Regions from separate parts of the Gottfriedia sp. NPDC058432 genome, predicted to be linked through region 3. Evidence: riboswitches for the same ligand, from Rfam matches in the RefSeq annotation. Region 3 holds a riboswitch; each other region holds the start of a gene.
What was found. Region 3 has a riboswitch for thiamine pyrophosphate ahead of ACFWM3_RS12865 (thiamine phosphate synthase). Riboswitches for the same ligand answer to the same signal wherever they lie in the genome.
Positions count from the first base shown of each region.

Region 1: another riboswitch for thiamine pyrophosphate. It lies ahead of ACFWM3_RS01690 (ABC transporter substrate-binding protein); the one in region 3 lies ahead of ACFWM3_RS12865 (thiamine phosphate synthase).
Region 2: another riboswitch for thiamine pyrophosphate. It lies ahead of thiD (bifunctional hydroxymethylpyrimidine kinase/phosphomethylpyrimidine kinase); the one in region 3 lies ahead of ACFWM3_RS12865 (thiamine phosphate synthase).
Region 4: another riboswitch for thiamine pyrophosphate. It lies ahead of thiT (energy-coupled thiamine transporter ThiT); the one in region 3 lies ahead of ACFWM3_RS12865 (thiamine phosphate synthase).

Region 1 covers NZ_JBHXLC010000001.1:325,965-329,125, reverse strand. Annotated here, with positions in the region: gene ACFWM3_RS01695 (thiamine-binding protein) at 1-258, opposite strand, end outside; gene ACFWM3_RS01690 (ABC transporter substrate-binding protein) at 271-1,263, opposite strand; TPP riboswitch at 1,352-1,461, opposite strand; gene racE (glutamate racemase) at 1,692-2,483, shown strand; gene ACFWM3_RS01680 (RrF2 family transcriptional regulator) at 2,566-3,009, opposite strand.
Region 2 covers NZ_JBHXLC010000002.1:114,516-117,676, reverse strand. Annotated here, with positions in the region: gene cytX (putative hydroxymethylpyrimidine transporter CytX) at 1-979, opposite strand, end outside; gene thiD (bifunctional hydroxymethylpyrimidine kinase/phosphomethylpyrimidine kinase) at 972-1,778, opposite strand; TPP riboswitch at 1,914-2,025, opposite strand; gene ACFWM3_RS02790 (FeoB-associated Cys-rich membrane protein) at 2,129-2,284, opposite strand; gene feoB (ferrous iron transport protein B) at 2,303-3,161, opposite strand, start outside.
Region 3 covers NZ_JBHXLC010000011.1:23,225-26,385, forward strand. Annotated here, with positions in the region: gene thiC (phosphomethylpyrimidine synthase ThiC) at 1-870, opposite strand, end outside; TPP riboswitch at 1,007-1,121, opposite strand; TPP riboswitch at 1,359-1,468, shown strand; gene ACFWM3_RS12865 (thiamine phosphate synthase) at 1,557-2,171, shown strand; gene thiO (glycine oxidase ThiO) at 2,155-3,161, shown strand, end outside.
Region 4 covers NZ_JBHXLC010000007.1:111,935-115,095, forward strand. Annotated here, with positions in the region: gene ACFWM3_RS09280 (WxL domain-containing protein) at 1-868, shown strand, start outside; gene thiT (energy-coupled thiamine transporter ThiT) at 1,001-1,582, opposite strand; TPP riboswitch at 1,701-1,805, opposite strand; gene ACFWM3_RS09290 (low molecular weight protein-tyrosine-phosphatase) at 2,146-2,622, shown strand; gene ACFWM3_RS09295 (hypothetical protein) at 2,636-3,161, shown strand, end outside.

The DNA.
Region 1 (3,161 bases), on a different contig from region 3:
GATACCTTGTGGTTGGTAAAGTATTTTCATTTGAGTTATAACATTATGGCAACCTATTTCAATCATTCTTTCATTCATTTTTTGAACAACATTTAACAATTGATTCAAGTCACCTTCCATAGTTGTTTCTAAAGGCTGAACTTGATATTTTACACCTGATTCATCAATAATTTTAATCGCTTCATCAACTGCTGGAATAACATCCTCAATATTATTTGTTTTCGGTATAATTTGGACACTCATTAAAGTAGTTTGCATATTAACTCCTCCTTATTTCGCTGGTAAGAAATCATTCGTAAATGCTTCTTTTGGCTTAAAGTTTCCTTCTAATAATTTATTTTCAGCTAAGAAATCTGCATAGTTTTTCCAAACTGATAATTTTTGCTCACCCCAACGATTTGCATCATCTTTATATTTAGATGCTAACCATTCTTGGCTTTTTTCAACTAATTTTTTATCTAAATCCGGATTATCCTTTATTAAAATTGATGCAGCTTCTTTTGGGTTATCAATCGCAAAATTATATCCTTTTGACGCTGCAGCAACAAACGCTTTTACAATTTTAGGATTTTTACTAATCATTTTTTCATTCGTAGCTAAAACTGGAGTATAGTAATCTAGCTTTTTACTATAATCTGTTAAATAAATCATGTTTAATTTTTCTCCACGAAGCTCAGCTTCAATTCCTGTCCATCCTTGATAAATCCACGCAAAATCGATATCTCTTTTTACTGCAGTAAAGAAATCTGCATCGCCCATATTAACGATATTTAACTTATTAACATTCGCATTTTCTTCTGACATAAGTGATTTTAAAATAGCCTTTTCAACCGGTGAACCCCATCCACCATAAGTTTTTCCAACGAAATCTTTTGGAGATTTAATTTCTTTTTTCACTGGTGATGCAAACCCAGAAGTATTATGTTGAATAATTGCTGCAATTGAAACAATCGGTACATTTTGAACTCTTGCTTGTGTAATTGACTCTTGATAAGAAACCCCAAAATCTGCTTTACCAGATGCCACCAATTGGTCTGCTCCTGTTTCTCCCGGGTTGATTATATCTACATCAAGTCCTTGTTCCTTAAAGTAACCTTTATCCTTAGCAACAAATAACCCAGTATGATTTGTATTCGGGGTCCAGTCTAGTACGACAGTCACCTTTTTTAATTGCTTTGTCTTTTTAGTAGTGGTAGTTTTGTTTTGACCACATCCAGTTAACATTAAACAAATAGCCACTAAAAATACTACTAATTTTTTCATTATCTATATCTCCTTTTTGTTCTTTGTTTATACAAAAAGAAAACGCCCGGATATTAACCCGGACGTGAATGCGCTGTAAAAAACATATCTTAAAAGAGATACTGTTCCCTACGCTGGCATCACCCAGATCAGGTTCTAAGAGTCAACATCTTAAGGACGCTATCTCAGCCAGCAACACCGGCTCCTCCACATTTTTCTCATATATAAACTTTTCCTCATTAATATAACAGATAATGGTTGAATTTACGAATTATTTTTAACTTGCGTTTAATTGTTTTAATACTCAGTTAATAGGCGTAATAAAACTATGAAATTATAACATTTTTAAAAAGAGAATGATAAACAAAAATATCATTTCTTATAGTAAAATCTTATATGAATAAAGAATATACTACATCAACAATATTTAAGTAAAATGAGGGGATTTTTTGAATAAACCAATCGGAGTCATTGACTCAGGTGTTGGGGGCTTAACAGTTGCCAAACAAATTATAAGACAATTACCTAAAGAGGACATTTTATACTTAGGCGATACAGCAAGATGTCCATACGGATCACGACCATATACGGAAATTAGGGAATTCACTTGGGAAATGACTAATTTTCTACTGGAAAAAGATATAAAAATGTTAGTCATCGCCTGTAATACTGCAACTTCAGTCGTCTTAAATGAAATGCGGGAAAAACTTCATATCCCGGTCATTGGTGTTGTTCGCCCAGGTGCCAGAGCAGCAATAAAATTAACACAAAATGACCAAATCGGTGTCATCGGAACGAATGCTACTATTAATAGTAAAGCATATCATTCTGCATTAAAGCGGATTAACGACAAAGTTTTAATCGAAGGTTTGGCATGTCCAGAGTTTGCTGGGATTGTTGAAAATGGAGACTACAATAAACCTGAAATATTTGATATTGTTAAGCACACTCTTGCACCGCTTATTGATTCAAATATTGATACTCTAATACTAGGGTGTACTCATTACCCATTACTCGGTCCAATCATTCAAAAAGTGATGGGACCATCGATCCAACTTATTAGCTCTGGCGATGAAACAGCTTTAGAGGTAAGTGCAATACTAGATCAACAAAATATCTTATCTACCTCCGAAATCACTTCACATGAATTTTTTACAACTGGGGATCCAACCATTTTTAGTAAAATAGCGTCATCTTTATTCCAAGAACCGATGGAAAACGTAAAATATATAAAACTATAGACCATTCTAAATGAAAAAACCAACAAAGTAATCCTTTGTTGGTTTTTGTGTTTTTTAATTGCGTGCGCTCTTCAATGTTATATTATTCCTTTGTATTAATGGAAAAATAATCTTTTAGCATGGCATTGTTCTTTACAATATCATCCAATGTATATTGATCTAAAACTTGTAAAAATTGATCCAACGCTTTATTAAATATATGTTTTAAAGAGCAAACTGGTGTGATTACACAAGTATTGCCGTGCTCAAAACATTCTACAATATTAAAGTCTTCTTCAGTTTTACGAATTATTTCACCAATATTTATTTCTGTAGGCAATTTAGCTAAACGGATTCCACCGTTTCTACCACGTATCGTTTCGATATAGCCCATCTTTCCTAAATTATAAATTATTTTCATTAAATGGTTTTTAGAAATACCATAAGCTTCAGCGATGTCTTTAATATTAACTAATTTTTCACGTGGCTCAGAGCTTAGAAATATTAGTACACGAAGAGAGTAATCCGAATAAGTTGTTAAACGCATAACTTGTCCTCACTGTTTTATTTAAATTTAATCATAGCATAATTGTGAACATTTTTTAAACTTTTATGTATTTTTGCGAAAAAAATCACAAAAGAAGTATTTTACATATTGCTTTAAATAATTTCTAGGTCTAAGATAAAGATGTATTTACA
Region 2 (3,161 bases), on a different contig from region 3:
GCGGCGCAAAAAATGAACCAATTGTATATAAAAATCCTTCATACTTTTCAATTGGGAAAATAACGGCTAATAATGTTCCTATAGCTGTAACGATAAGGGCTATATGTTTTCCATTTAGTTTTGGAAAAATGGTTGTAACTGATATTCCGGCAGAATAAGCATCCATGAATGTTGTTGTAACAGTCGCTAGGACAACGATACCAACTGCAAATAATCCTAGATTTGCACTCATTAAAACAGCAACCGGGTCTACTTCATTAAATGCCAGTGCTGCGCCTAGCCCAATAATATACATCCAAGAGCTTCCAAACATATAACCTATAAAACTACCAATTGCTCCATCCTTTGTTGTCTTTGCAAATCGAGTATAATCACTAATTAATGGAATCCACGATAGTGGCATTATGACCGATAATTCAACTGCTTCTCCAAAAGATAATCCAGTAGTGCTTGGTTGAGTTAAGATTTTATCACTTTTAAAAATAACAAAACACAGTACAATTGTTAGAACAAATAATAAACAAACGGCTAAACTATTAAGTTTTTTTGAAGCATTTTGTCCAAAGTACAACCAGATCGCGATTAATACTCCAATTACTAAACACCAAACCCATAAGTGATCGAATTTATAATCTTTTATTGTAACTAAATTGATAGAGCGAGCCCCTGTTAAAATCATAATTGCCGTCCAGCCTAGTAACTGTAAAACATTTAAAATCGAAAACAAATAGCTACCGTAACTACCAAATGAAATTTTTGTAGATTCCATTGCTGACAATCTTTGCTGAGAACCAATGACTCCACCTAAAATGAGCAATAGTGTACCAAGTAAATGCCCTACTAAAATGGCTGTTAAACCTTTCTTAAAACCTAGTGGTGCTACTAGGGCACCAGTCATAATTTCCGCTACAGAAACTGCCGCACCAAACCAAAGTGTTGTAAAGTTCCACTTCGTCATTTTTGCATTTTGCTTAGACATGTTGAACGCCTGCCTTTTCATACAATGAGTAGAAATGATGGACAGGACCTACTCCTTTTCCAATTGAAAAGGAATGTTTGATTGCTAATGTTATATAGTTTTTCGCCTCTCTAATTGCCTCATTTAATTCAAGTTCATTTGCTAAATTAGATGTAATCGCTGATGATAAAGTGCAACCTGTACCGTGGGTATTAATTGTATTAATCCTAACGCTGTTAAAGCTTGTAAACTCCTCACCATTAAAACAAATATCGGTCGCTTCACCTTCTAGATGACCACCCTTTACAAGGACGTTCTTTGCACCTAATGAGTGAATTTGAATAGCAGCTTCTTTCATCTCTTCAATCGTTGTAATTTTTCTTCCAGTAATCACTTCTGCTTCAGGAAGATTTGGCGTAATAACAGTTGCTAAAGGAATGAGTTCTTGAATTAAAGCTTCCTTTGCATCTGGACTTAATAAGTCAAATCCACTTTTTGAAACCATAACTGGATCAACTACGATTTGCTTTGGTTTATATTGCTTAAGTTTCTCAGCAATTACTTTAATCGTCTCTATTTGAGATACCATTCCAATTTTTACAGCATCTACTTCAATATCAGTAAAAATTGCATCTAACTGACTTGCAATAATCTCTGGTGTCATATCTTGTACAGCGAACACTCCTTGCGTATTTTGAGCTGTTACAGCTGTAATTACACTCATTCCAAAAACATGATGAGCTGAAAATGTCTTTAAATCCGCTTGAATACCTGCACCACCACTTGAATCAGAGCCGGCTATCGTTAATACTTTTTTCAATTTTCTTCCCCCTATTTCATGAATAGAACTCTTTGATCTTACAGATAGAAGATGAAACTTGATTTTAAATACAAAAAAGCACAAATCCCATAAGGACTTGTGCTCGAACAAATCAATGTTATGAATACAAAAAATGTATTCTACCGTTCACTTTCCTACGCTGGCATTATCCAGATCAGGTTAAAGGGTCAAAGACTACCTGTGTCTTAATCTCAGCCGACCATTTACGGCACCCCTAGTACTATTCAATTATTTACTTTAATTACTTTATCATCTTAATTAATCCTCTAAATTTATTCAAGTATTTAGACTGATTCCTTTAAATTTTGTCTTTAAAGAAAATCATATTGCTATTTTGAATAATTAACTGTATCACAATTTGAACTACAAGTTTTTGCGATCGAGCAAGAGCCACATTTACCTTTTTTCGTTTTCTTTATATATCGTAAAAGTGTCCACCCTGCATATCCAAAAATAAGAGCTCCTATTATAATATTGACAATCATAAGGAGATACCCCTTTCTCTAGTAGCCTAAGAGACTTCCAACTTGATAGATAATTAATGCTAATATATATGCAATAACTAATGCATATCCAACTGAGAAATATGTCCATTTAGCTGAACCTGTCTCTTTACGAATTGTCGCAACTGTTGCTAGACATGGTACATACAATAAGACAAAAACCATAAAGCTAAATGCGGAAAGTGCAGAAAACTGTGTTGACAGTATTCCTTGTAAAGAATGTGCATTTGGCACGTGATAGATAATATTCATAGCAGATACGACAACCTCTTTAGCTAAAAATCCTGTTAGTAAAGAAGCACCTGCTTGCCATGTACCGAATCCTAAAGGAGAAAGTATTGGTGTAAGTATACCCCCAATCATTGCTAAAAAGCTATCATCCATCGAAACACCGAAACCACTTGGGCCCATATAAGATAATAACCATATAGCTACAGAACCACCAAAAATAAACGTACCAGCTTTTCGAATAAAGCCTTTCCCTTTGTCCCATGTGCTTCTAAATAAAGCTTTACCTTGTGGCATACGGTATGGTGGAAGTTCTACGACAAATAATGAAAACTCACCCTTTAATATAGTAGATGAAAAAACCTTAGCTAAAATTAATGCAACTACGATTCCAAGTATATACAGTGAAAAAACAACTATTGCTTGATTTTTCGCAAAAAATGCTCCAACGAATAGTGCGTATACTGGTAATCGCGCCGAACAAGACATTAATGGTGTTAACAAAATCGTGAGTAGTCTCTCTCTAGGCTGTTCTATTGTTCTAGCGGCCATAACCCCAGGTACATTACAACCAAATCCTATAATCATTGGAATAAATGCCTTTCCGGTTAAACCAACCATCTCCATCGAA
Region 3 (3,161 bases):
AAAATAGTCTACACCTTGTTCCGCTTGCTCGATTAGTGTATCTCTAAACACTTCCCAGCTTAAATCTTCAGCGATTCCATTAACTTTTTCAAGCGCTTGATAAATCGGAACTGTCCCTACTGGTACTGGAGAGTTTCGGATAATCCATTCACGTGTTGTATGAATATTCTTACCAGTAGAAAGATCCATCATCGTATCCGCACCCCAGCGAGTAGCCCATGTCATTTTTTCTACTTCTTCTTCGATTGAAGACGTAACCGCTGAATTACCTATATTGGCATTAATTTTCACATGAAAATTACGACCGATGATCATTGGCTCACTTTCAGGGTGATTAATATTCGATGGAATGACAGCTCTTCCCTTAGCAACTTCATCACGAACAAATTCAGCCGAAACATTTTCTCGAATCGCAATAAATTCCATTTCAGGTGTAATAATTCCTTTTCGAGCATAATGCATTTGAGTAATATTTCCATTCTCCTTTGCTCGTAACGGTTTTCTTTTTAACCCTTTAAATACTTCAACATTATGTTGATCTGACTCTTTTCTATATCCATTATCTTCAGGCTTTATTTCGCGCCCTTCATACTCTTCAACATCATTTCGTTCAATTACCCAATTTTGTCTAATCGCCTTAAGTCCATTTCGAATATCAACTGAGCTAGCTGAATCTGTGTAAGGTCCGCTAGTGTCGTATACTCTAACTGGAGCATTTTCTTCTTCTCCAAAAGTGCCAGTTGTTGGGCTTAATTGAATCTCACGCATTGGCACCTTAATGTCAGATCTAGATCCTTCAACATATACCTTCTTACTCCCTGAAAAACTAGACATGATGGAAAAATTCATTTCATTTACAGAATTGTTCATTTGATTTCATTCCCCTTTTTAATTAGTTTAAAAAGGACGAAATCCAATTCATTTAAAGCATGAAAAAAGCCGGAATCTTATTTTTAAGACCCGGCTAGGTGTTAGCAAAACTACATTAACAATTATGAAATCATTAATGAGAAATTTCTAACTTCCCCACGCTGGTATGAACCAGATCAGGTCCTGAGGGTTAAGAAACTTAATCGCGTTTCTCTCTCAGCCCAACTAATTGGACACCCCTAGTCAATCTATTAACTTGTTCAAAACTAAATATAAACCCACAAATTTAAAATGTAAATGTTTTTATTTCCCTAAATTTTTACAGAAATTCCAAATAAAAAATTTTTTTGGTTTTTTTATACTCCCGAAAATACTTGATTTTACTATACTTCAAGCCCAATTTCTGGTAATAAAATTGGACTAGTAAAAATAAATTTAGTATTGAATATTATTTTTTATATGCTATGCTAAGATTAATTTTCAAACATATTCATCACTAGGGGATCCCTTGATAAGGGCTGAGAATAAAGTAGTTACTTTTAAACCCTCAAAACCTGAACAGGCTAGTACCTGCGTAGGAAAGTGGCGCATTTTATACTTTTTTCGCGTGCAATGTAACCACTTTCTTTGTTTTAGGAAAGTGGTTTTTTTGTTGAAAAAATTTTGATAATGAAAGAGGCTGGGAAATGGAACTTATTGCAATTACAGATGATCAGCACTCAGTCGAAGTACTTGCTACAAAAATAATTCAAATAATCGATGCAGTCGACTATGTACATATTCGCGAAAAATCGAAAAAGGCAATCGAGCTAATATCACTCTTAAATCTACTAAAAATGAACAAAGTAGATATGAAAAAAATCGTTTTAAATGATCGTTTAGATATAGCTATTTTCTCTAACCTATCAAATATTCACTTACCAGGACATGGTCTTCCACTTGTTGATGTAAAAGAATATTTTCCTAATTTACGAGTAGGAAAATCAGTCCACACACTTACTGAAGCAATTCAGGCAGAAAATGATAAAGCTGACTATATTCTGTACGGTCATTGTTTTGAAACAGAGTGTAAAAATGGATTAACACCTAATGGGATTGAACTAATTCCAGAAATGAAAAAAACGTTAACTATACCAATCTATGCAGTCGGCGGTATATTACCTGAACATATCCAAGTTCTAAAAGAGAACGATATTGATGGTATAGCTGTAATGTCTGGCATTTTTTCTGCCCGAAATCCACTAGAAGCTGCTCTGCAATATTTTGAAAGGTGTAAATTCGCTTATGAACAAGAAATTTGATGTTGTAGTAATTGGTGGTGGAATAATAGGTTGTTCCATTGCTTATTATCTAGCGAAAGAAAACATTAATGTCGCAGTTCTTGAAGAACAGCAAGTTGGACAGAAAACAACTAAGGCAGCTGCAGGAATGCTTGGTGCCCATTCAGAGTGGGATCAGTCCGAGTCATTTTTTACTTTTGCTAGAAACAGTCAATTAACTTATTTTCAACTTCAAGAAGAATTAAAAGAGTTATGTGGAATCGATATTGAACTAAAAAAAGGTGGCATTTTCAAACTAGCTTATACCGATTTAGAAAAAAAACAATTAACTCCACTACTCACTCAAACTTCGGCACTTTGGTATAACCATGAGGAGTTAAAAAAACAGATACCTGGTGTCCATCCAAACATAATTGGAGCAGCTTATATTGAAGACGACGTGAATGTATTACCTGTTTCTGTCTGTAACGCGTTTTGCAAGAGTGCTCAAATTTTAGGTGCATCTATATTTGAATATACTCATGTATTTCAGATTCAAAAAAATGATTCACATTATTTAATTAAAACTACAAATGGCAATTTTGAAGCAAAAACTCTTGTAGTTGCAAGTGGTGTTTGGAGTAATTCATTGTTTGGGCAGCTTGGATTACATCATGAAATTATTCCCGTTAAAGGTGAATGCATCGCGGTCAGAAGTGAAAAGGTTGCATTAAAACATACTCTTTTCCATGAACAAAATTATATTGTTCCAAGGAATGACGGTCGCCTTGTCATCGGAGCTACGATGATCGATAACGAATGGAATGAGAACCCTAGCTTAAGGGGGATTGAGTCATTAATACAAAGCGCTAAAAAAATGCTTCCCGAAATTGAAGACATGAAAATTGATTCATTTTGGGCAGGATTACGACCGCGAACTCTCGACTATAATCCCTTTATTGGAATTCATCCCGAAGAAGATCAAATCTTATTTGCGACCGGCCATTTTCGAAATGGTATTTTGCTTGCACC
Region 4 (3,161 bases), on a different contig from region 3:
TCTACACTTTACAGTAGACAAAACTATTTTACCGCCAGTTGTAAATCCGATTACAGATATCAGTACAAGTATAACGGGAACAACAGAGGCGAATAGTACTGTGAAAATAACGTTACCTGACCAATCATTTTTAACGACAAAGGCAGGAGCGGATGGTTCATTCTCCGTACACGTACCACAGTGGGCATTGTATGCTGGGGATGTAGTACGTGCAACTGCAACAGATGTCGCAGGTAATACGAGTACAGATACAAATGTAACAGTAACGGCAGAAACGAAAAATCCAGTCGATCCAACAAACCCAACAAGTCCAGTTGAGCCAGTTAACCCAACTGATCCAGAGAATCCTCATGAACCAGGAACAAAGAGTTCATTAAGTATTGACTATGTGTCAAATTTCAATTTTGGTGTGCAGGAAACTTCAGGTAAAAATGAAGTTTATACTGCTCAATTAGATGAAGTAAAACAAACTTCAGATGGTTCAATCATTAAAGTACCAAATTTTATTCAAGTAACAGACCATCGTAGAACAAAAACTGGATGGAAACTAACAGTACAGCAAAATGAACAATTCAAGAGTGGTAATAATGAATTAACAGGTGCGGTTTTAAAATTAAATAATCCTTTTTTAAACTCATCCACTGAAGCTCAGTATAAACCAGTAGCTAATACATTGACATTGGTTCCCGGTGGCGGTGCCCAGAATCTAGCTTACGCAGATGAAGGGAAGGGACTTGGAACATGGACAATTGCATATGGACAGAATTCATCTAGCATAACCCTTTTTGTGCCTGGTGCAGCTTATAAAGAAGTAGGTGCCAAATATAAAACAACATTAACATGGACATTAGTAGATGCACCACTATAAAATTAAGAAACTTCCTATATAGATGTTAAAATGAAAGTAAATACCCCATCGAGTAAGTAAAAAATGACTACTCGGTGGGGTATCTTGTACTTACTTATTTGTACGCTTTGGAACTTTAGACTGGCTAAAAACTTATGCTGCTTGATTTCGATTCTTTTTAACATGTACAAGTACTGGTGCAGAAGAAAGTAAAATGATTAATAGAACTGCACTAATAATAAAAGAAGGAACCATGTACCAAGCATTATATACTAATGAATAAAGTGATACTGGTGTTCCTTTTGGAGCGTATGAACCGTAAAATACGATTCCAGCAATAAAATGGGAGATGAAACGAGCTAGTGAGCCGATAAAAGTTCCTAAAATTATATAGGCTGCTGCACTTTTTTTATTGCCATTTGCTAAACTAATTTTTATTTGTTGATATACAAGTCCAGCTAATCCGAGACTTGTAAATGCTAGAATATAGTCTAAAAATACTTGGATTGGATGAACAAAATATAGCTTTGTAACGATTTGTAATGCTGCTAATAATAGACCAGTAATTAAACCTTGCTTTAATCCCCAACGAAAAGCAATTAGAAAAACTGGAATCATTGATAATGATACAGAACCACCTTGAGGAGCAGTAAACAATGGTAAGAAATCAAAAACGATTGCTAGAGCTGCACACATCGCTATTTCTGTCATTAATTGAATCTTTGATGTCTTCATATATATATTTCCCCCTTTATCTCATGGACAACTTATGTAGTGAAACACTTTGTAAGGAGATATCAGTAGGAATAAATAAAAAAAGCAATACTGGGTAGCATGATGATCCCGGCGTTGCTTTTTCATCGTGCCACATCCCTACGTTAGTCCTAACTAACAGGTTCAGAGGGTAAGAATAGTTAATCTATTCACTCTCAGCCAAATGGCTCCCCTTGTGGTTTAGCTTACATTTAGTTGTCTTTACTAAATATAGTCAAGGTCATTTAAAAATACAATTAATTTATCCGTAAAAATTAAAAAAATTTTGCCTATTGTTAATGGTACTCACGTAGAACACTAATAAAGTTAACTATTTAGTTAGTAATTAAAATTATTTTTAAAAAATGAGTGTAATCATAGCTATTATGTAAAAAATAAGCATTATAACCATTATCTTATTTATCCTTGCCATAAATTATTCACAATGGCTTGCTTTTCATTTTAAAATTTACCGTGTAGAATGAATACGAAAGAACAGCTAAATTTTGGCAGAAAGTGTAAATAATTTGAAGGAGACATTTTAGATGATTCAAGTATTATTTGTCTGTTTAGGTAACATTTGTCGATCGCCAATGGCTGAGGCTGTTTTTCGTCATTTAGTGACAGAAAAAGGGTTAGATAAACAATTTATGATAGACTCAGCTGGTACTGGAGATTGGCATTTAGGTCACCCTCCACATAAGGGAACACAAGGTTTATTGAGTGAAAAAGGTATAACTTGCGAAGGTATGAAAGCTCGAAAAGTGACAGAAAATGACTTTAAATATTTTAGTTATATTGTTGCTATGGATGCACAGAATAAAGAGGATTTAATGAATTTAGCAAGAAATAATTGTATAGGAGAGATTTCACTACTTTCAGATTATGTTCCAGCATCAATGTGGAAGGAAGTGCCTGATCCATATTATACGGGTAATTTTAATGAAGTATATGACATCCTTACAGAAGGATGCTCTCATTTACTTCAGCATATTTTAAAGCAACACCAATTAACAGTTTAGAGGAGGATGTAGAATGTCAAAACGTAACAAAGCTTTACGCAATATTCTAGTCGGAGTCGCAATTGGTGCAGGAGTTACTCTACTTAACAAGGAAAATCGTGAGAAGATCTCACGTAAAGGAAGAAGTGTAACGAACAAATTAAATCAAATTAAAGATGATCCAGAAATCGTAAAAGGTGCTGTTCGAAATCAATTGAGAGTAGTACAAAGCTCAGTTGAGAAATTAGAAGGCAATGTACAGCTTGTAAAAGATAAATGGATCGAAATTAAAGATTCTACATTAAATAAGTTTGATAAAGGCTCTTCTAAAGTATCAGAAAAAGCAGTTGAAGCTGTAGAAGCGAAAATTGAAGATTCAATTGATCTAGAAGAAGGTAAATCGCAAATTTCAGCGACTTCACTAGAAGTAAATCATGAAAATGAATCTTCTGAAACTGACGAGCAGTTAGAAGCAACTCTTGAAGGTATTGAAGATATAACTGATGAAAATGCAGATGAAGTACAAGAGAAAGTAGAATCAATTTTATTGGCAGGTAATA